Regions from separate parts of the Streptomyces sp. NPDC001507 genome, predicted to be linked through region 2. Evidence: riboswitches for the same ligand, from Rfam matches in the RefSeq annotation. Region 2 holds a riboswitch; each other region holds the start of a gene.
The links. A riboswitch is a leader RNA that binds a small molecule or an ion and turns the genes downstream of it on or off. The one in region 2 is predicted to bind cyclic di-AMP.
Positions count from the first base shown of each region.

Region 1: it holds a riboswitch for cyclic di-AMP, as region 2 does, so the genes downstream of both, ACFY0K_RS29390 (NlpC/P60 family protein) here and ACFY0K_RS03225 (NlpC/P60 family protein) in region 2, are expected to answer to the same signal.
Region 3: it holds a riboswitch for cyclic di-AMP, as region 2 does, so the genes downstream of both, ACFY0K_RS14350 (transglycosylase family protein) here and ACFY0K_RS03225 (NlpC/P60 family protein) in region 2, are expected to answer to the same signal.
Region 4: it holds a riboswitch for cyclic di-AMP, as region 2 does, so the genes downstream of both, ACFY0K_RS28435 (transglycosylase SLT domain-containing protein) here and ACFY0K_RS03225 (NlpC/P60 family protein) in region 2, are expected to answer to the same signal.

Region 1 is NZ_JBIAVV010000009.1:416,836-421,707, forward strand. Features, by position in the region: gene ACFY0K_RS29385 (hypothetical protein) at 70-423, shown strand; gene ACFY0K_RS29390 (NlpC/P60 family protein) at 746-1,909, opposite strand; cyclic di-AMP (ydaO/yuaA leader) riboswitch at 1,917-2,090, opposite strand; gene pcrA (DNA helicase PcrA) at 2,427-4,872, shown strand, end outside.
Region 2 is NZ_JBIAVV010000001.1:697,625-702,496, forward strand. Features, by position in the region: gene ACFY0K_RS03225 (NlpC/P60 family protein) at 1-1,120, opposite strand, end outside; cyclic di-AMP (ydaO/yuaA leader) riboswitch at 1,131-1,305, opposite strand; gene ACFY0K_RS03230 (DUF1996 domain-containing protein) at 1,712-3,697, shown strand; gene ACFY0K_RS03235 (hypothetical protein) at 3,702-3,869, opposite strand; gene ACFY0K_RS03240 (flavodoxin family protein) at 3,939-4,397, shown strand; gene ACFY0K_RS03245 (hypothetical protein) at 4,500-4,872, shown strand, end outside.
Region 3 is NZ_JBIAVV010000004.1:110,989-115,860, reverse strand. Features, by position in the region: gene ACFY0K_RS14355 (transglycosylase family protein) at 1-938, shown strand, start outside; cyclic di-AMP (ydaO/yuaA leader) riboswitch at 1,132-1,306, shown strand; gene ACFY0K_RS14350 (transglycosylase family protein) at 1,311-2,003, shown strand; gene eno (phosphopyruvate hydratase) at 2,422-3,708, shown strand; gene ACFY0K_RS14340 (septum formation initiator family protein) at 3,835-4,311, shown strand; gene ACFY0K_RS14335 (DUF501 domain-containing protein) at 4,341-4,865, shown strand.
Region 4 is NZ_JBIAVV010000009.1:208,902-213,773, forward strand. Features, by position in the region: gene ACFY0K_RS28430 (HAD family hydrolase) at 217-1,023, shown strand; gene ACFY0K_RS28435 (transglycosylase SLT domain-containing protein) at 1,042-1,530, opposite strand; cyclic di-AMP (ydaO/yuaA leader) riboswitch at 1,536-1,732, opposite strand; gene ACFY0K_RS28440 (polyprenyl synthetase family protein) at 2,934-3,944, shown strand; gene ACFY0K_RS28445 (outer membrane lipoprotein carrier protein LolA) at 4,318-4,872, shown strand, end outside.

The DNA.
Region 1 (4,872 bases), on a different contig from region 2:
CGGGGTGATGAGCGCCGGGGAGGGGCCGGTGGCCGGTGCCCCGTACGGCCCTGATTAGGCTCCGGGGCCATGGACGTACTCATCCATCTCTTCGTCGGCCTGCACATCATCGGCATCGCCGCGCTCCTCGGCGGCTTCCTCACCCAGATGAAGGCGATGGGCCAGGGCGCGGCCCGGTTCGTCCCCGGGATGCTGCACGGCGCGTTCACCATGCTCGCGACCGGCGTGATCCTGGTCGGCCTCAACGAGGCCGACGACCACCACGTCAACACGATCAAGATCGGCGTGAAGCTCGCCCTGCTGATCGTGATCCTCGGGCTCGTCTACGTGAAACGGGACGACGAGAAGGTCGAGAAGGGCGCCTTCGGCCTGGTCGGCCTGCTCACGACGGTGAACATCTTCATCGCCGTCCTGTGGACCTGAGCCTCCGGCGCCGTGCCGCGGACCTGATCCCCGGCACCCTCACCGTGCCTTCCTGAGAGCGGTACGGGCGGCCGGAGGGGAGACATGCCGGACATGTCCCTGATGCTGGGGAGAGCCGGCCGCGGTACCGGCGGGGCACGTGCGCGTGCCGACCGAAAACCGCGCCCGGCCGCGCGGACCGTGCGGTCGCGGCGGACAGGAGCGCCGAGGGGCGTCGGCGGGAGACCGGGGATGCGTGGCGGCGGGCGGGCGCCGTGGCGCGTGCGGGCCGGCGGAGGGAAGCGGGTGGGGGCGCCCGGGAGGTGGCGGGCGCCCCGCGGGGTCAGGCCGGGCGCACCACGCTGTGGATGATCGACTCGCCGCCGTAGTAGATCGACTCCTCGCGGACGTAGGCGCCGGGCTTCGGGGCGTGGATCATCATGCCGTTGCCGATGTAGATGCCGACGTGGCTGACGTCGTCGTAGAAGAAGACCAGATCGCCGGGGAGGGCGTCGGCGAGGGAGACGGTGGTGCCGGCGTTCACCTGGTCGTAGGTGGTGCGCGGCAGGGAGACGCCCGCGGCCTTCCAGGCGGCCTGGGAGAGCCCGGAGCAGTCGTAGGAGCCGGGTCCGGTGGCACCCCAGACGTACGGCTTGCCGATCTGTGCGCGGGCGAAGGCGATCGCCTTGGCGGCCTTCGTGGCATAGGCGGAGTCCGGGCCGGAGTCCGAACCGGAGCCGGAAGCGGAGCCGCCCGACGCCGAGGACGCCGCGGACGACGAGGCCTCCCGGCCGGCAGCGGCGGCCTGCTGCTTCGCCAGCTCCGCCGCCTTGCGGGCCGCCTCCTCCTGCTGCCGCTTCTCGATCACCGCCAGCCGGGCCTTCTCCGCGGCCGTCAGCTGCGACAGCAGCTCCCGCGCGGAGGCCAGCTTCGTCTGCACGGTGGTCTTGGCGGCCTTGAGGTCGTCCTGCGTCCCGGTGAGCGCCTCGAGGCTCCGGGTGGCCTCCTGCCGCTTCTTCATGGTCGCGGCCTGCTGGGTGACGTAGTCGTCGACCGCGCCCTTCTGGCGCGAGGTCAGGCGGCTCATCAGCTGGTCCTGGTCGAAGTAGCCCTGGGGGCTGTCCGCGAGCAGGAAGGTCGCGGTGTCGGGAACGCTCGCGCCGGTCCGGTACTGGGCCGCGGCGAACGAACCCAGTTCCTCACGCGCCTTGTTGAGCCGTTCGGTGCGTCTGGCGACGTCGTCGAGCAGGGTGTCGACCTGCTTGCGCTGTCTGCCGGTGCGCTCCTTGGCCGCGTTGTACTTCTCGGTCGCCGACTCCGCCTGCCGGTAGAGGGCGTCGACCTTCTTCTCGACCTCCTCCAGGCTCGGCTTGCCGTCCTCGGCGGGCGCGGCCTCGGCCGACTGGGAGAACAGGGCCATGGAGGTGAGGGTTGCGGTGGCCAGCGCGGGGGTGCGTATGCCTGCCGCGCGCGCTCCTGACGGCCGGGACTTGCGGTGCGACGCCAACGGGGGCGACTCCTTCCGGTGTTCCGCCTACCGAGTTAGCTGTCGGGTTCGGGCGGGTGGGTCGGAAGGGTTGCCCTACGGTCCGTCCCCGGAGGGGAGGCGGGACCGATTCACCCCGGGATCGGTGTGGGTCCCCGGCTCCGGATGCGCGGTGGCGCCCCGGACTCGGCGGAGGCCGTGCGGCCCGGCGACGTTCGCCGGTGGGGGTCGTACGGCCTGCCCGGCACGCTAGCCAACTCGTGTGGTCTCTGTGAAGTTTGATGTGCGATATGCCCGATACATTTTCGTGACCTGGGCGTTGTGCTCTGCTCAGGCGGGGCGATCTGGGGGGTTATGGGTGACTTGCCCGGGCGGATCCAAAGGTTCCGGGCGGGAGGGATCCAAAGGTCCGGGGTGGGCGTCGGCGGCTGCGGGACGCGCGTCCACCTGCTGTGACGGAGGGGATCCGTTCGGTCACGGGGGCGAGTTTTCGGGGTGGCGGCCGGTTGTCGGTGGCGCGCCCTAGACTCGGAGAGCGATGAGCAGCCTCTTTGACGACAGCTTCCTGGCGAGCCTCCAGGCCCCCCGCGGCCACGACGAGGAACCCCCGCCGCCGCCCGAGGACGAGCACGCTCCGGAGTCGGTTCCGGACGATCTGTTCGGCGGGAAGTTCGACGTGCCCCCGGACCGGGACGCCTACTACCGCGACGGCGCCGCCCGCCCGGCCCTGGACCCGGCCGCGCTCCTGGAGGGGCTGAACGACAACCAGCGGGCCGCCGTCGTGCACGCAGGCTCCCCGCTGCTCATCGTGGCCGGCGCCGGTTCCGGCAAGACGCGCGTGCTCACCCACCGCATCGCACACCTGCTCGGCGCGCGCCAGGTGCACCCGGGTCAGATCCTCGCGATCACCTTCACCAACAAGGCCGCGGGCGAGATGAAGGAGCGCGTCGAGCACCTCGTCGGCCCGCGCGCGAACGCCATGTGGGTGATGACCTTCCACAGCGCCTGCGTGCGGATCCTGCGCCGGGAGAGCAAGAAGCTCGGCTTCACCTCCTCCTTCTCGATCTACGACGCCGCCGACTCCAAGCGCCTGATGGCCCTGGTCTGCCGCGACCTGGACCTCGACCCCAAGCGCTTCCCGCCGAAGTCGTTCAGCGCCCAGGTCAGCAACCTCAAGAACGAGCTGGTCGACGAGGAGGACTTCGCCGCCCGGGCGAGCGACGGCTTCGAGAAGACCCTCGCCCAGGCCTACGCCCTGTACCAGTCGCGGCTGCGCGAGGCGAACGCCCTCGACTTCGACGACCTGATCATGACGACGGTCAACCTGCTGCGCGCCTTCCCGGACGTCGCCGAGCACTACCGCCGCCGCTTCCGGCACGTCCTGGTCGACGAGTACCAGGACACCAACCACGCCCAGTACGCCCTCGTGCGCGAGCTGGTCGGCACCGGCGCACACGAGGAGGACACCCCGCCCGGCGAGCACGACCTGCCGCCCGCCGAGCTCTGCGTCGTCGGTGACGCCGACCAGTCGATCTACGCCTTCCGGGGCGCCACGATCCGCAACATCCTCCAGTTCGAGGAGGACTACCCGAACGCGACGACGATCCTCCTGGAGCAGAACTACCGCTCCACGCAGACGATCCTCTCCGCCGCCAACGCGGTCATCGAGCGCAACGAGTCCCGCCGCCCGAAGAACCTGTGGACCAACGCGGGCGCGGGCGCGCAGATCACCGGCTACGTCGCCGACACCGAGCACGACGAGGCGCAGTTCGTCGCCGAGGAGATAGACCGTCTGACGGACGCGGGCGAGGCGAAGGCCGGCGATGTCGCCGTCTTCTACCGCACCAACGCGCAGTCCCGTGTCTTCGAGGAGATCTTCATCCGGGTCGGCCTGCCCTACAAGGTGGTCGGCGGCGTCCGCTTCTACGAGCGCAAGGAGGTCCGGGACGTCCTGGCGTACCTGCGGGTGCTGGCCAACCCGGAGGACTCCGTCCCGCTCCGGCGCATCCTCAACGTCCCCAAGCGCGGCATCGGCGACCGCGCGGAGGCGATGATCGACGCCCTCGCGCAGCGCGAGAAGATCAGCTTCCCGCAGGCGCTCAAGCGGGTCGACGAGGCGTACGGCATGGCCGCGCGGTCGACGAACGCGGTCAAGCGGTTCAACACGCTGATGGAGGACCTCCGTACGGTCGTGGAGTCCGGCGCCGGACCCGCCACGGTGCTGGAGGCGATCTACGAACGCACCGGATACCTGGCCGAGTTGCAGAACTCCACGGACCCGCAGGACGAGACCCGTATCGAGAACCTCCAGGAACTCGCCTCCGTGGCCCTGGAGTTCGAGCAGGAGTCCGGCGAGGGCGAGCAGTCCGGCGGCCTCGCCGACTTCCTGGAGCGGGTGGCCCTGGTCGCCGACTCCGACCAGATCCCCGACGAGGACGAGAACGGCGACGGCGTCATCACCCTGATGACCCTGCACACCGCCAAGGGCCTCGAGTTCCCGGTGGTGTTCCTGACCGGCATGGAGGACGGCGTCTTCCCGCACATGCGCGCCCTCGGCCAGACCAAGGAGCTGGAGGAGGAACGGCGGCTCGCCTACGTCGGCATCACGCGCGCGCGGGAGCGGCTGTACCTCACGCGGTCGGCGATGCGCAGCGCCTGGGGCCAGCCGTCGTACAACCCGCCCTCGCGCTTCCTGGAGGAGATCCCGGGCGCGTATCTGGAGTGGAAGCGCACCGGGGCGATGGCGCCGGTCTCCACCGGGCCAGCCGCGGGCGTGGCGGCCTCGCTCTCCTCGACCCGCTCGCGCTCCTCGGCGTCGGGGGCGTCCGGCTTCGCCACCCGGCGGACCTCGGAGAAGCCGGTGGTCTCGCTGGCGGTCGGCGACCGCGTCACCCACGACCAGTTCGGTCTCGGCACGGTCGTCGCGGTGAAGGGCACGGGCGGCAACACGGAGGCGACGATCGACTTCGGCGACGCCAAGCCGA
Region 2 (4,872 bases):
CCGTCATGGGGTCCGCCGTCGGGAAGACGCTGGTGCTCGCCATGGGATCAGCCGTCGGGAAGCCGCCCGCGTCGGCCGGCGTCGGCATCGGGAACGAGCCCGTGGCACCCGGCGTCATGATGCGGAAGGAGCCGGTGTCCACCGGCGCCGGAGCCTGGGCGGCGCCCGTGTCCATGGCGGGCGCGCTCTGGTAGGTCCCGCCGCCCGAGCCGCCCGGGGTCATGAGGCGGAAACCGCCCATGTCGGCCGCGGCCCGGGTCGGGGCACGGTCGGCACCCCCCGGGGTCATGATGCGGAAGGTACCGGTGTCCGAAGGGGACACGATCGGGATGCCGCCCGTCTCGGTCACCGCCGGGAGCGCGCGGGTGGCGGCAGGGGAGTCGGACCGGGCGGAGCCGCTGCCGGTGCGCTGGTTCGGTATGCCGGCGGCGGGAGCCTGCCACTGCTGCGGCGGGGCCTGGGCCTCGGGCGCCGGCCAGGGGCTGGGCGACTGCGGAACACCCTGGGTGACAGGGGCCGGGGCCGCGTCGAGGGCGGCGATCGCGCGCTGACCGGTGCGCTGGGACAGCACCTCGCGCGCCTTGGCGAGCTTGAGCTGGTTCCTGGTCTTCGAGGCACCCGGCGTGGGCCGCTGCTGCCCGGCGGCGGGCAGCGCCCTGGGCGCACCCGGGGTCCCCGCGGGCAGCGCTGCGGCGGACCCGGCCGTCAACTCCAGCTTCGGGCGCGCCGGCAGCTCGCGGACGACCTCGATCTCGCTCTGTGCGGACGGTCCCGCGGTCAGCTCCAGCCGGGCCGGGCCGGAGTCCTCCAGCTGGCCGAGGAGGTCGGCGGCCATGGCGCTGACGGGCCGCCGCGGGCCGGACCGGGCGGGCTGCCGGTCGGAGGGCAGCGCGGCCGGAACGCTCGGCCCGAGCTTCGAGCGCGCCCCCTCGAACCACTCCCGGGCGATGTTGTCGAGGCCCGGGTCGTCACGACGGGGCCGTTTGAACAGCGGGACGCCGCGTGAGCGCGAGCCCCCGCTCATCGCACGGGTGGCGTTGTAGTTCCCGGTGGCGTTCTCGGCCTGGTCGTAGAGGCTGTCGATCCGCTGTCGAACCTCGTCACGGCTCTCGGGCGCCATTGAGGGGTCGTGCTCCTTCCGTACTCCGCCTACCGGGTTAGCTGTCGGGTTCGGGCGGTCGAATCCGGAAGGCATGCCCTACGGCCTTTGCCCTTGCGGACGGCGGCCGATTCACCCCAGTGGTCGGTTGGGTCCCCGGCTCCGGATCAGCCCCTGAGGGGCACCGGACTCGGCGGAGGCCGCGCGGCCCGACGGGATTCGCCGGGGGGAGCCGAGCGGCTTGCCCGTCAACTTAGCCAACTTGTGTCACTCGTGTGAAGGTTGAAGTGGCTAATGTCCGATACGTATTTGTGATGTTCGTCTTAGCGTTCGGAACTCGACCGTACGGAACGGCATTTCGCGCGCATCCATTGCATTCGCAGGGTCACCGGGGCGTTGCCGTCGGTCGCGTTCGCCTGTTCCGGTGCACGCGCTTTCTGTGAGGTCACCGTGAATTCGTGGGTCTGTTGAACACGGTGGCGCCGTGGGCCGTATAGAGCGGGGGATTTCCATGCCCGGCCGCCCACGACACGCAGGGGAACGACCTTGAGACGCAACAGGCGCAGACGCCCGACCGGCGCACAGCGCGCGACCTTCGCAGCGGTCGCCCTGATGCTCGGCGGCGGAGGACTGGTCGCGGTGAACGTCTATGCCTCGGCCACCGAGAACGGCGGTGGCCAGGGGCAGGTCGCCACCGGCCAGGTGCTGTCCGCGCCCACGATCTACTGCCCCGACGTCGGCAGCCGGCTGACCGCGGTTCCCGACGGCGCCCGGGCGGACGTCGACCGTGAACTCGCCCAGCTGGACCAGCAGATCGCCGCCGCCTACCAGCAACTCACCCAGTCCGCGGCCGAGATCGAGCAGAACCCCGGCTTCGCCGGCCAGACGATCATCGACCCGCTGAAGGCGGAGCGGTCCGAGTCGCTCCAGCGCATCGCCGACGCCATCGGCCGTGAGGGCGACCGCCCGCAGGGCCTCGACGACCTCGCCGCCTGCACCCTGCGCTCCTCGAACCAGGACGCCGGGCAGTCGGCGGCTCCCCAGGGCAGTGCCACGCCGAGCCAGAGCGGCCAGGGCAGCGCCGCGCCGAGCCAGGGCACCGGCGCCGGCGGCCAGGGCGGCAACGGGCCGGTCGCCGCCGACTACGCGGACATCACCTCGGTCCAGCCCAACGTCTCCACCCCGGCCGAGCAGCCCGGCGGCTCCACCGGCACCTTCTCCTCCAGCTGCGGCGTCAACGCGAACGGCCTGTTCAACTCGGACAACGTCATCGTCGCGCCCGGCGTCTCCAACGGCGCCCACCACTTCCACGACTACATCGGCAACCAGTCCAACAACGCCTTCGCCAGCGACCAGGACCTGGCCAACGCGCAGACCAGCTGTGCGGACCAGGGCGACAAGTCCACGTACTACTGGCCCGTGCTGCGGCTGCAGAACGGCAAGCAGGAACGGGACGCCGACAAGCCGGGCGGCGGCACCGAGGGCAACGCCGGGCAGATCGTCACGGCGAAGCAGGTCACGCTGACCTTCGAGGGCAACCCCACCTCCAAGGTCACCGAGATGCCACGGCTGCTGCGCATCATCACCGGCGACGCCAAGGCGTTCGTCAACGGCCCGGCCAACGCCAACGCCTCCTGGAGCTGCACCGGTTACGAGGACCGGCAGCTCAAGGACAAGTACCCGCTCTGCCCCTCCGGCAGTGACGTCGTGCGCACGTTCCGGTTCCAGAGCTGCTGGGACGGCCGGAACATCGACAGCGCCAACCACCGCACCCACGTGGCGTTCGAAGGCCCCGACGGCAGCTGCCCGGCCGGTTTCCAGGCCATCCCGCAGCTGGTGCAGCGCATCGTCTACGCCGTGGCCGCGCCGAGCCTCCAGGACGGCGGCCGTACGGTCCCGCTGTTCGCGGTGGACTCGTTCCCCGAGCAGCTGCACAAGCCGGTCACCGACCACGGAGACTTCATCAACGTCTTCGACGAGAGCCTGATGCGGAAGATGGTCGACTGCATCAACTCCGGCCGCAAGTGCGGCGCGGGCGCCGACGAGCAGCCGCCGTCCCAGAGCGCGGAGCCGTCCCGGCCGAGCGAGACCGCGAGCCCGTCCGAGCCGCCGGCCGAGACGCAGAGCGCCGAGCCGTCCGAGCCGGCGACCCAGCAGCCGTCGTCGGACCAGCCGTCGTCCGAGCCCCCGGCCGGCACCCCGGCCACGGAGACCGCCACCGCCACCGCCACCGCCCCTGGCTCCGGCTCCGGATCCGGCTCCACCGGGCTGCCGAGGGTCTACGCGACCCCGTCGCCGAAGAAGACGTCGACCACCAAGTCGTCGGGCGGCGGTGTGATCAGCGAGCCGACGCAGCGGCCCGACACCGAGGCACCCGCCGGCACCTCCGCCGCCTCGCCGACCGGCACCGCCGTCGCCGCCCCGGCCGGCCAGGAGACCCCGGGCACCGGTGCACAGACCGAGCCCCAGACCGAGCCCCAAGCCGTCCAGGGCGGTCTCGCCGAGACCGGCGCCCACCTGTGGCCCGCGGTCTTCGGCGGCCTGCTGCTGGTCTCCGGGGCCGCGTTGCTGTGGCGCACCAAGCGGACCTCGTTCTGACCTGTCACCTGCTGCGCAGCGTGTCCTGGGCGGGCTCGGACGCGGGGAGGGTCTCGTCGTGCTGCAGCCAGGGCGGCGGCGCCACCGCCGCGGCCACCGACCAGGGCGACGCCACCGCCCGGCTCACCGCCCGGCTGTCCGGTGTGCCGGCCGGCTCCACCTGCTGGAGCATGCCCGTACAGCCCTGAGTGCCACCCGCCGGCATTTGCCGCCGGCGGGCGGCACACGGCAGGGTGCGGGTGTGCCCACCTTGCTGATCGTCCACCACACCCCCTCACCGCACTGCCAGGCCATGTTCGAGGCCGTGGTCTCCGGGGCGACGACCCCGGAGATCGAGGGCGTGCGGGTCGTGCGGCGGGCGGCGCTGTCCGCCACCGCCGCCGACGTGCTCGCGGCCGACGGATACCTCCTCGGCACCCCGGCCAACCTCGGCTACGTCTCCGGTGCCCTCAAGCACTTCTTCGACCAGATCTACTACCCGTGCCTGGACGAGACGCGCGGCCGCCCCTTCGGGGCCTACGTGCACGGCGGCAACGACGTCACCGGCGCCCTGCGCGCCCTCGACTCGATCACCACCGGCCTCGGCTGGCGCCGGGCGGCCGAGCCGGTCACGGTGACCGGCGAGCCCCGCAAGGCCGACATCGAGGCGTGCTGGGAACTGGGCGCGACGGTCGCCGCCGGCCTCGCCGGCGACGCCTGACCCCGATCCGGGCGCAGGACACCCGGACGGACGAAGGTGCGGGCGCCGGAGCCAGGGCACACGATGGGAGCAGGCCATGTCGTCGATCCCAGGGAGCGCCGGATGGCAGCGGAGCGCCGTGCCTGCGGGCCGCCCGCGGCGGAGATGCTGCGGGAGTGCGCCCGCGACGTGGTGGCCGTCGCCGAGGGCATCCGCGAGGTCTCCGCACGGACCAGCTCCGCCCTGTTCGCCCCGGCGCTGACGGGTTCCGCGCGCCGCCGCCCGCGCACCGGCGTGGCCGCCCGCTGGGCGCTGCTGCGGACGCTCACCAACAGACAGGGCCTCGGCGGCTCGGCGATCGTCGCACCGGACGGCGTGGGTCATCTGCTCGGCGCGGCGGGGGAGGCGCTGGGCCGGGCGAGCCTGGCCCAGCTGGTGGCGGTCACCTCGCTGCGACTGCGGATCGCCGCCGTACTCCTCGACCACCCCGAGTTCG
Region 3 (4,872 bases), on a different contig from region 2:
CCGGGGTGACCGGCTCGGCCATCGCCATCCCGCTCCTCGGCGCGGTGAACGCCAGCGCGGCCGACGGCTCCACCTGGGACCAGGTGGCCGAGTGCGAGAGCGGCGGCTCCTGGAGCGCCGACAACGGCACGGGCTACTACGGCGGTCTTCAGATCTCCCTGGAGGACTGGAGCAAGTACGGGGGCCAGGAGTACGCCTCCACGCCGGACCAGGCGAGCCGTTCGCAGCAGATCGCGGTCGCCGAGAAGATGCTCGCCGACCAGGGCACCAAAGCGTGGCGGACCTGCGCCCTGCTCGCCGGACTCTCGTCCGACGACGCCTCGGTGAACGTGGACACGGGTCTCGGCAACTCGGGTGGTTCGTCCGGTTCATCCGGATCCTCGGACTCGTCCTCAGGTCTGTCCGACTCGTCCTCTTCCTCCGGTTCCGACACCTCTTCGGGTGTCACGGACTCCGGGAGTGACTCCGCCACCCCCTCTCCGGGCGCGAGTGCCGGCGGCGACTCCGAGGTCGACTCCTCCGGCAAATCCAGCAAGACGGACAAGTCGGAAACGTCCGACTCCGATTCCGGCTCCGGCGCGCCGAAGGTGAGTGAGAGTCCCGCCACCTCCGGGGCTGACGACTCGGACAAATCGTGGCAGACCGGCGGGTCTTGGAGTCTGGTGGACACGGGGGCCGTCAGTGGCGGCGGCAAGCACCGCGGCGGTTCGGCGGACGAAAGCGTGACAAACGGTCAGAGTGTCACCTCCTCCGGCCGGCACGCCTCCGGCGACAGCGGCACCTACACCGTCCGCGACGGCGACACCCTCGCCTCCATCGCCGACTCCCTTGGCCTGGACGGCGGATGGCGCGCGCTCTATGACGCGAACAAGGCTGATATCGGCTCCGACCCGAATGCCATCACCCCCGGTCAGACCCTGAAACTCGGCACCGAATAGGACGAAAGGCGGCGGGAGTTGACGCCCCGTTCGAGCCGAATGTCCGTTTTGGTGAAAGTGTGGGATGAGTCTCAGAAGCCCTGATCATCTTTGAAATTCATCTGATCGTCTGTTTACGGTCGAGGCCGCTCGTCACCACGAGCCCCGGCCGTCGCAACGCCGAGTCCTGCCAGCGGCTGCCCGGGAACAGTCGTCGCGTCATGCGCCGTAGGCAGGAGCGGGGGACCCAAGGTAAGTGCCGGGACCGGTGGTTGAGACCGCCGATCCGGCTCGGGGTGAAGCCGCGCACCGACACACAGGTGTGCGGCCGGGCAACTCAACCGGCCCGAACCCGACAGCTCACCTCGCAGGCGTCGGTGAGGGGATCGATCCATGCTGTTCTCCGGCAAGGGCAAGCACCGTCGTCCGTCCAAGGCCGTCCGCGCCATCGCTGTCGCCGGTGTCACCGGCGTCGCCGTCGCCGCCCCGCTGATGGCGGCCGGCAGCGCCTCCGCCGCCACCGCCTCCGAGTGGGACGCCGTCGCCCAGTGCGAGTCCGGCGGCAACTGGGCCATCAACACCGGCAACGGCTACTACGGCGGTCTGCAGTTCTCCGCCTCCACCTGGGCCGCGTACGGCGGCACGCAGTACGCCGCGCAGGCCAACCAGGCCACCAAGGCGCAGCAGATCCAGATCGCCGAGAAGGTCCTCGCCGCCCAGGGCAAGGGTGCCTGGCCGGTCTGCGGCACGGGCCTGTCCGGTGCCACCTACACCGGCAGCAGCTCCAGCAGCTCCAGCAACTCCGCCGGCTCGTCGAGCAGCAGCACCAGCACCCGCTCGACCGACACCCAGGCCGCGTCCCGCTCCGCCGAGCGTCCGGCCGCCAAGAAGACCGTCACCACCCCGACCGGCAAGAAGGTCAAGAAGGGCGACGGCGAGTACAAGGTCGTCAAGGGCGACACCCTCAGCTCGATCGCCGAGAAGCACAAGGTCAAGGGCGGCTGGCAGGCGCTGTTCAAGCTGAACAAGGACATCGTCGAGGACGCCGACTTCATCTACCCGGGCCAGCAGCTGCACCTGAAGTAGGGCACCTGACGCAGCCCGCGGGCGGCCGCCGAAAGTACTGGGCGGTGCCCAGCTGAACCACAGCTCTCCCACAACCGTGGTCCCCATAGTGGAGACCACGTGAGGGCCACCCCCGTCCCCCACGGACCCCCGCCCCGGTGCGTTTTCCCCCGAACGCACCGGGGCGGGGTTTCTCTGTGCCGCCACCCCACCGCCCCGTCGGCCCCGTCGTCCCCTTCTTGGTCCGCTCTTCTCCCGTTCTTCATCGGGCCCCCCTTTGTTCCGCGCGTGAACAATGAGTACCGTCTGTGTGTCCACGGGCCGGTCGGTCGTGCCGGCCGACGGCCCCGGGACGGTTAGGCTCTAGTCGCAAGGCTGAGCAAGGGCCGACGAGGCCCGCGTGCGCCCCGCACAACCAGCGTCACATCCCAAGAAGGAGATGCTCGTGCCGTCCATCGACGTCGTCGTAGCCCGGGAAATCCTGGACTCCCGAGGCAACCCCACGGTCGAGGTCGAGGTCGGCCTCGACGACGGCAGCACGGGTCGTGCCGCCGTCCCGTCCGGCGCCTCCACCGGTGCCTTCGAGGCCATCGAGCTCCGTGACGGCGACCCCAACCGCTACCAGGGCAAGGGCGTCGAGAAGGCCGTCCTCGCCGTCATCGAGCAGATCGGCCCGGAGCTCGTCGGCTACGACGCCACCGAGCAGCGCCTGATCGACCAGGCGATGTTCGACCTGGACGCCACCGACAACAAGGGCTCGCTCGGCGCCAACGCCATCCTCGGCGTCTCCCTCGCCGTCGCGCACGCCGCCTCCGAGGCGTCCGACCTGCCGCTGTTCCGCTACCTCGGCGGCCCGAACGCCCACCTGCTGCCCGTCCCGATGATGAACATCCTCAACGGCGGCTCGCACGCGGACTCCAACGTCGACATCCAGGAGTTCATGATCGCCCCGATCGGCGCGGAGTCCTTCTCCGAGGCGCTGCGCTGGGGTGCCGAGGTCTACCACACCCTGAAGAAGGTCCTGAAGGGCAAGGGCCTGGCCACCGGCCTCGGCGACGAGGGCGGCTTCGCCCCGAACCTGGAGTCGAACCGCGCCGCGCTCGACCTCATCCTGGAGGCCATCAAGCAGGCCGGTTACGTCCCCGGCGAGCAGATCGCGCTCGCGCTCGACGTCGCCGCGTCCGAGTTCTACAAGGACGGCAAGTACGAGTTCGAGGGCAAGTCCCGCTCGGCCGCCGAGATGACCGAGTACTACGAGGAGCTCGTCGCCTCCTACCCGCTGGTCTCCATCGAGGACCCGCTGTTCGAGGACGACTGGGCGGGCTGGAAGGTCCTCACCGACAAGCTCGGCGACAAAGTGCAGATCGTCGGCGACGACCTGTTCGTCACCAACCCGGAGCGCCTGGCCCGCGGCATCGAGGAGGGCACCGCCAACGCCCTGCTCGTCAAGGTGAACCAGATCGGTTCGCTGACCGAGACCCTGGACGCCGTCGAGCTGGCCCAGCGCAACGGCTTCAAGTGCATGATGTCGCACCGCTCCGGTGAGACCGAGGACGTCACCATCGCCGACCTCGCCGTCGCCACCAACTGCGGCCAGATCAAGACCGGCGCCCCGGCCCGCTCCGAGCGCGTCGCCAAGTACAACCAGCTGCTGCGCATCGAGGAGATCCTCGACGACGCGGCGGTGTACGCGGGCCGCAGCGCCTTCCCGCGCTTCAAGGGCTGAGCCCGTACCTCCCCGTACGGCCCGTAGAGGGTAAGGCTTAGCCAGTCGTACGTACGTCCCCGTACCCGGTCCCGTACCGTGTCCGGGGACGTACGCACGTATCAGGGCGACCAGGGAGGCGGGGACATGGCCGTGAAGGACCGGGACCGGTTCTCCACCGCGACCAGGCTCAAGCTGCTCGGCGAGCAGACGGCGGCCCGGGTCTACCGCTCCCAGACCAGGCGCCAGGCCCGCCGCTCCCGGCTCACCGGCCGCGCCGCGCTGCTCGCGATCGTGCTGTGCACGATGGTCGTCGCGCTCGCCTATCCGATGCGGCAGTACGTCTCCCAGCGCGCCGAGATCTCCGACCTCGAACGGCAGCAGCAGCAGGCCCGGCAGCGGGTCGAGCAGCTGCGGGACCTCAAGGCGCGGTGGCAGGACGACGCGTACGCCGAGCAGCAGATCCGCGAGCGGCTGCACTATGTGATGCCGGGCGAGACCGGGTTCGTGGTGATCGACCCCGGTGCCGCCAAGCAGGCGCACGCCTACCTCGGGGCGGCCGACCGGCCCTGGTACGCGAACGTCTGGGACGGCGTCGACAAGTCCGACGCGTCCGACCAGTGAACCGACAGAAAGCCACACAGAACACAGTCATGCAAACGCCTCCGCCCTCCACTCCGCGCACCGAGCCGACCGACGCGGACGTCGAGGCCTTCAAGCAGCAGCTCGGGCGGCCGCCGCGCGGGCTGCGGGCGATCGCGCACCGGTGCCCGTGCGGGCAGCCGGACGTCGTGGAGACCGCGCCGCGGCTGCCGGACGGGACGCCGTTCCCGACGCTGTACTACCTGACGTGCCCGAAGGCCGCGTCCGCCATCGGGACCCTCGAGGCCAACGGCGTCATGAAGGAGATGACGGCGCGGCTGGAGAGCGATCCCGAGCTGGCGGCGGCGTACCGGGCCGCGCACGAGGACTACATCCGGCGCCGGGACGAGATCGAGGAGCTGACGGGCTTTCCCAGCGCCGGGGGGATGCCGGACCGGGTGAAGTGCCTGCACGTGCTCGTGGCGCACTCCCTGGCCGCCGGGCCCGGCGTGAACCCGCTCGGCGACGAGGCGATCGCCATGCTGCCGGAGTGGTGGGCCAAGGGGACGTGTGTGGTGGCCCCGGCCGAGCACTGACCGCCGG
Region 4 (4,872 bases), on a different contig from region 2:
TTCGACTGCGTCGCCGTCCCCGTCGAACCGGAGTCCGAGCCGTCGGACCTCCCCGACGCGCAGCGCATCGCCGGCCGGGTCCTCTGGGCAAGTGCCGAGCGTCTCGGAAGACACAACGCCCGCCACTGACAACGGCCCCATCACGGAGGCGGCGGGCGCCACTTGAGGCCGAAACGCACGTGAGTCCCACGGCCGCGCTGTCCGTATTCTCTGATCATGGCCGCACCCTCCCCGTACTCACTGATCGCCACAGACCTGGACGGCACGCTGCTGCGCGGCGACGACACCCTGTCGGAACGGTCGCTCGCCGCGCTCGGGCAGGCCCGCCGGGCCGGTGCCCAGCACCTCGTGGTGACCGGCCGTCCGGCCCCGAGAGCGCGCCCGCTCCTCGACGACCTCGGCTGCACGGGGCTCGCGGTCTGCGGCCAGGGCGCGCAGGTGTACGACGCCGGCACGCACCGGCTGCTGTGGTCGGTCACCCTGGACCGGGAGCTGGCGGAGACCGCACTCGGCAAAATCGAGGCCGAGGTCGGCCAGGTGTACGCGGCGGTCGACCAGGACGGTGTGGACGGGCTCACCCTCATCGAGCCGGGCTATCTGATGCCTCATCCCACGCTGCCCGCGTTGCGCGTCGCCCGGCGCGACGACCTGTGGTGCGCGCCGATCAGCAAGGTGCTGCTGCGCCACCACACCCTGTCCGACGACGAACTGGCGACGACCGCCCGCTCGGTCGTCGGATCGCTGGCGACGGTCACGATGTCGGGGCCGGGCACCGTCGAACTGCAGCCGTGCGGGGTGACCAAGGCGACCGGGCTCGCGCTGGCCGCGGACCGGCTGGGGCTGAGCCCCGGACGGGCCATCGCCTTCGGCGACATGCCCAACGACATCCCGATGTTCGAGTGGGCGGCCCACGGGGTGGCGATGGCCAACGCCCATCCCGAACTCAGGGCGATGGCCGACGAGATCACCACGTCGAACGAGGACGACGGCATCGCCGTCGTCCTCGAAAGACTCTTCGACTGACGCGGGGCGTCGGTCGGGTCAGTACGCGCCGTTGACGTTGTCGATCGAGCCGTACCGTGCGGCGGCGTAGTTGCAGGCGGCGGTGATGTTCGCGACCGGGTCGTAGATGTCGAACGACGTGCCGTCCACGTGGTAGGCCTTGAACGTCGGGTCGATGACCTGGAGCAGGCCCTTGGACGGGATGCCCTTCGCCGCGTTGGAGTCCCAGAGGTTGATGGCCCGCGGGTTGCCGGAGGACTCGCGCATCAGGTTGCGGTAGATGCCGTTGTAGGTGCCCGGGATGCTCTTCTCGTGCATGATCGCGAGCGACTCGCGGATCCAGCCGTCGAGGTTGTTCGGGTACCCGGCGAGGGTCGTGGAGGCCGTTGCGGCGGAGGAGCCGGCGGCGGACGCGGTCGTCGCCCCGATGAGCGGGATAGCGAGGACGGCGGCACCGGTGCCGACGACGGCGAGCGTGCGGACGATGCGGTTACGGCGGGGACGGCGGTGCTGGGCGGCAGCAGGCATGGCGAGGTTCCTCTCCGTCGCCTGCGAGGTGAGCTGTCGGGTTCGGGCCCGGGGAGTGCCCGGCCGCACCGCCCGAAGGCGATACGACTTCACCCCTAGCCGTTCCGGAACGGCGTCTGTTCTGTGACGTCGGCCGCCCGGTCCGGCGACTTACCTGGGTCCCCCGCTCCTGCCGTGCGAATGAACTCGTCGATGGGTCATTACGGGCGGCGGCAGGATTCGGCGTCCGCCCGGCGAGCCGGAACGTATGCGACAGCACATGTCCGGAACAAGAGCCTGATTCACACAACGTGCCGATTGGCCTTGATCCGCGCCGTATGAACCGCTTGATCCTTTGCGACTGCCAACCCTCAACTGGCCCACAGGGAAAGGAAAGAAAGGGCGCCTTACGCGCCTTGCGGCATTTGGGTGCGCGTGACCTACTTCACGAATTCGCAATAGCGGCAAATCAGACATCAGGGACTATTGGAAACTGCCTTTTCCTGGTTCGGCGGAATAGCGCCCGGCTCGCATTCGTTGGGGTTGGATTCTCGGTTGTCCCCGTCTGGATGATTAGCGAGATTAGTCCGAATTGGTGGCTTGTATCAGCTTATGGTTGATTCGGGTCGGGTGAAGGGAGTGGGCGGGGGCCGCCGACCGGGCTCAACGGCGCAGGTGAGGCTCCTGGTTGGCCGGTCCGGGTGCCGGGAGCGTGTCGAGGGTCGGTGTGCGTATGCGTGATTCTCGTCACGTCGGAGGAGGTGTGTCAGGGGCTCGGGGATCGTCGGTGTGAGTGCCCGTCGTGAGGGCGGAACCTCCTCTGCGGTGTGAGTCGTTGACATGACGGCAGCCTGGGCGGGGACCCGGGCATGAGATGTCCCTGCGAGCCGGGCCGGGGAGCGTGCGCATCCAGGAGGCGCAGGCCGGGGGACGTAGGCCGACGGAACGTGGAGGTCGCCGTGCGTGGTCCCGTGGAGGAAGGGTGTGCGGACGGGTGCGGGATGCCGCCGTTCGTGCATCGGGTGTCCCCGTCGGCCCGGGTGGGCGGTGGAGAGGGGTACGCCCGGGCAGGTGACGTTGGCCGGGGGGAGTGGGGCGGTTTCCGGGCGGCGGCCGTCCGGAGGGTTCGTTGCCGGACGGATGCGGCGCGTCACCCCGGACCCGGGCCCGGCATGGAGACCGGTGCGGGACACGGCTTGGGCCTCGGTTCGCGACAACTGACCGCACTTCCTGTTAAGTCATTGCATGTCAGGTCGTATCAGCTGATCAAAAACATAACGGTCGTGATCCGATAGCGCCCGGGGTGTAACCGTGGGCGCTATCGGTGATCGAAACCTGACCGGATACGCTGACTTGAGTGATGGCAGCGACCTATCGACAAACCGTGTAATCGCCAGTAGACACCAGCAGACAGGAGACCCCTCGTGACCGTCGTCGGGCCGTTCGGGCTGAGCGTGCGGGACCAGGCTCTGGAAGCCGATGTCCAGGCCGGATTGACGGCTGTCGAGGAAGGCTTGCTAGACGCCACCAAGAGCGAGGTCCCGTTCATCACGGAGGCCGCGCAGCACCTCGTGCGGGCCGGGGGGAAGCGGTTCCGTCCGCTGCTGGTGATGCTCGCCGCGCAGTTCGGCGACCCGTACGCGCCCGGTGTCGTGCCGTCGGCCGTCGTCGTCGAGCTCACCCACCTGGCCACGCTGTACCACGACGACGTCATGGACGAGGCGGCCGTACGCCGCGGTGTCGACAGTGCCAACACCCGCTGGGGCAATTCGCTGGCGGTCCTCACCGGCGACTTCCTCTTCGCCCGCGCCTCCCAGATCCTCGCCGACCTCGGTCCCGAGGCGGTCCGGGTCCAGGCCCTCGCGTTCGAACGGCTGGTGACCGGTCAGATCCTGGAGACGGCCGGCCCGTCGGACGGCCGTGACCCGGTCGAGCACTACCTCGACGTGCTCAGCGGCAAGACCGGCTCGCTGGTCGCGGTCTCCTGCCGCTTCGGCGCGATGCTGTCCGGAGCCGACGAGACGGTCGTCGACGTCCTCACCCAGTACGGCGAACGGCTCGGCGTCGCCTTCCAGCTCGCCGACGACGTCCTGGACATCGCCTCCGACTCGCGCGAGTCCGGGAAGACCCCGGGGACGGACCTCCGCGAGGGCGTGCCCACGCTTCCGGTGCTGCGGCTGCGGGAGCGGGCGGCCCGGCTGGGACTGGCCGAGGACATCGCCCTGTGCGAGCTGCTGGACTCCGACCTCACGGACGACGCGCGGCACGCGGAGGCCCTGACGGCGCTGCGGGCGCATCCGGCGCTGGAGCAGGCCCGCCGGGACGCGGTCCGGTACGCGGAGGAGGCGCGGGCCGCGCTGAGTCCGCTCCCGGAATGCGACGCGAAGACGGCGCTCGTGGAGCTGTGCGACGCGGTGGTGCACCGAGCCGGATAGGCCTTCGGCGGCTGCACTCCGGGTGCCGTCGCCGGCGTCCCCTACCGGGCGGACTACGTGTTCGTACGGCACTGAGCGGCGCGGACACAGCACGTGGACCGGCCGGACACGGACCGCCGACCGGTCGGACACGGTACGTGACAGGAGGCCTCTACGCCGCACGACCCCTACGGGTCGGAGACGGCGCCTCCACCCTTGTGTCATACCGCAGGTGTACGCGGAGTTGGCTCCGTGGTCTGACGCTTACCCGCCCCCGATTTGGTGAGATGGAAGCCACGGAAATCACCACCACTCACCGATTCGGGTGAGAATGGCGGCTCAGGGTGGGACACGTGCGAAGACGGCCGCCGCCGACGACGGAGGTAAGGCACACATGGCACCGTACGAATCCGACGACAGCACGGGGGCCGCGCAGGCCGGCGACGAGCCGCGCGACGAGTTGCGCGCCGAGCGACGGCGCAAGGCCGCACGATACGTCGTCCCCGTCGCGGTGGTGGGCGTGGCCGCGGCCACCATCGGCCTGGTCCCGGCGCTCGCCGACTCCGGCGACCCCAACCTGCCGAAGATCACCGCGCAGGAACTCATCGACAAGATCGCCAAGTCGGACGTGCAGCAGCTGTCCGGCACCGTGAAGATCAGTACGGACCTCGGCCTGCCCGACCTCGGTGGCCTGGAGAGCAGCCTGCTGTCCGGGGCGACGCAGGGCAGCGGCGACGGCTCGTCCGCCGACCCGACCAGCAAGCTCACCGAGCTGGCCTCCGGCACGCACACCCTGCGGGTGGCCGCCGACGGCCCCGAGAAGCAGAAGGTGTCGGTGCTGGAGAGCGGCGCCGAGTACAGCCTCATCCACAACGGCACCGACGTGTGGGGCTACGACAGCAAGTCCAACGAGGTCTACCACTCCACCGCCGCCGACTCCGGCAAGGCC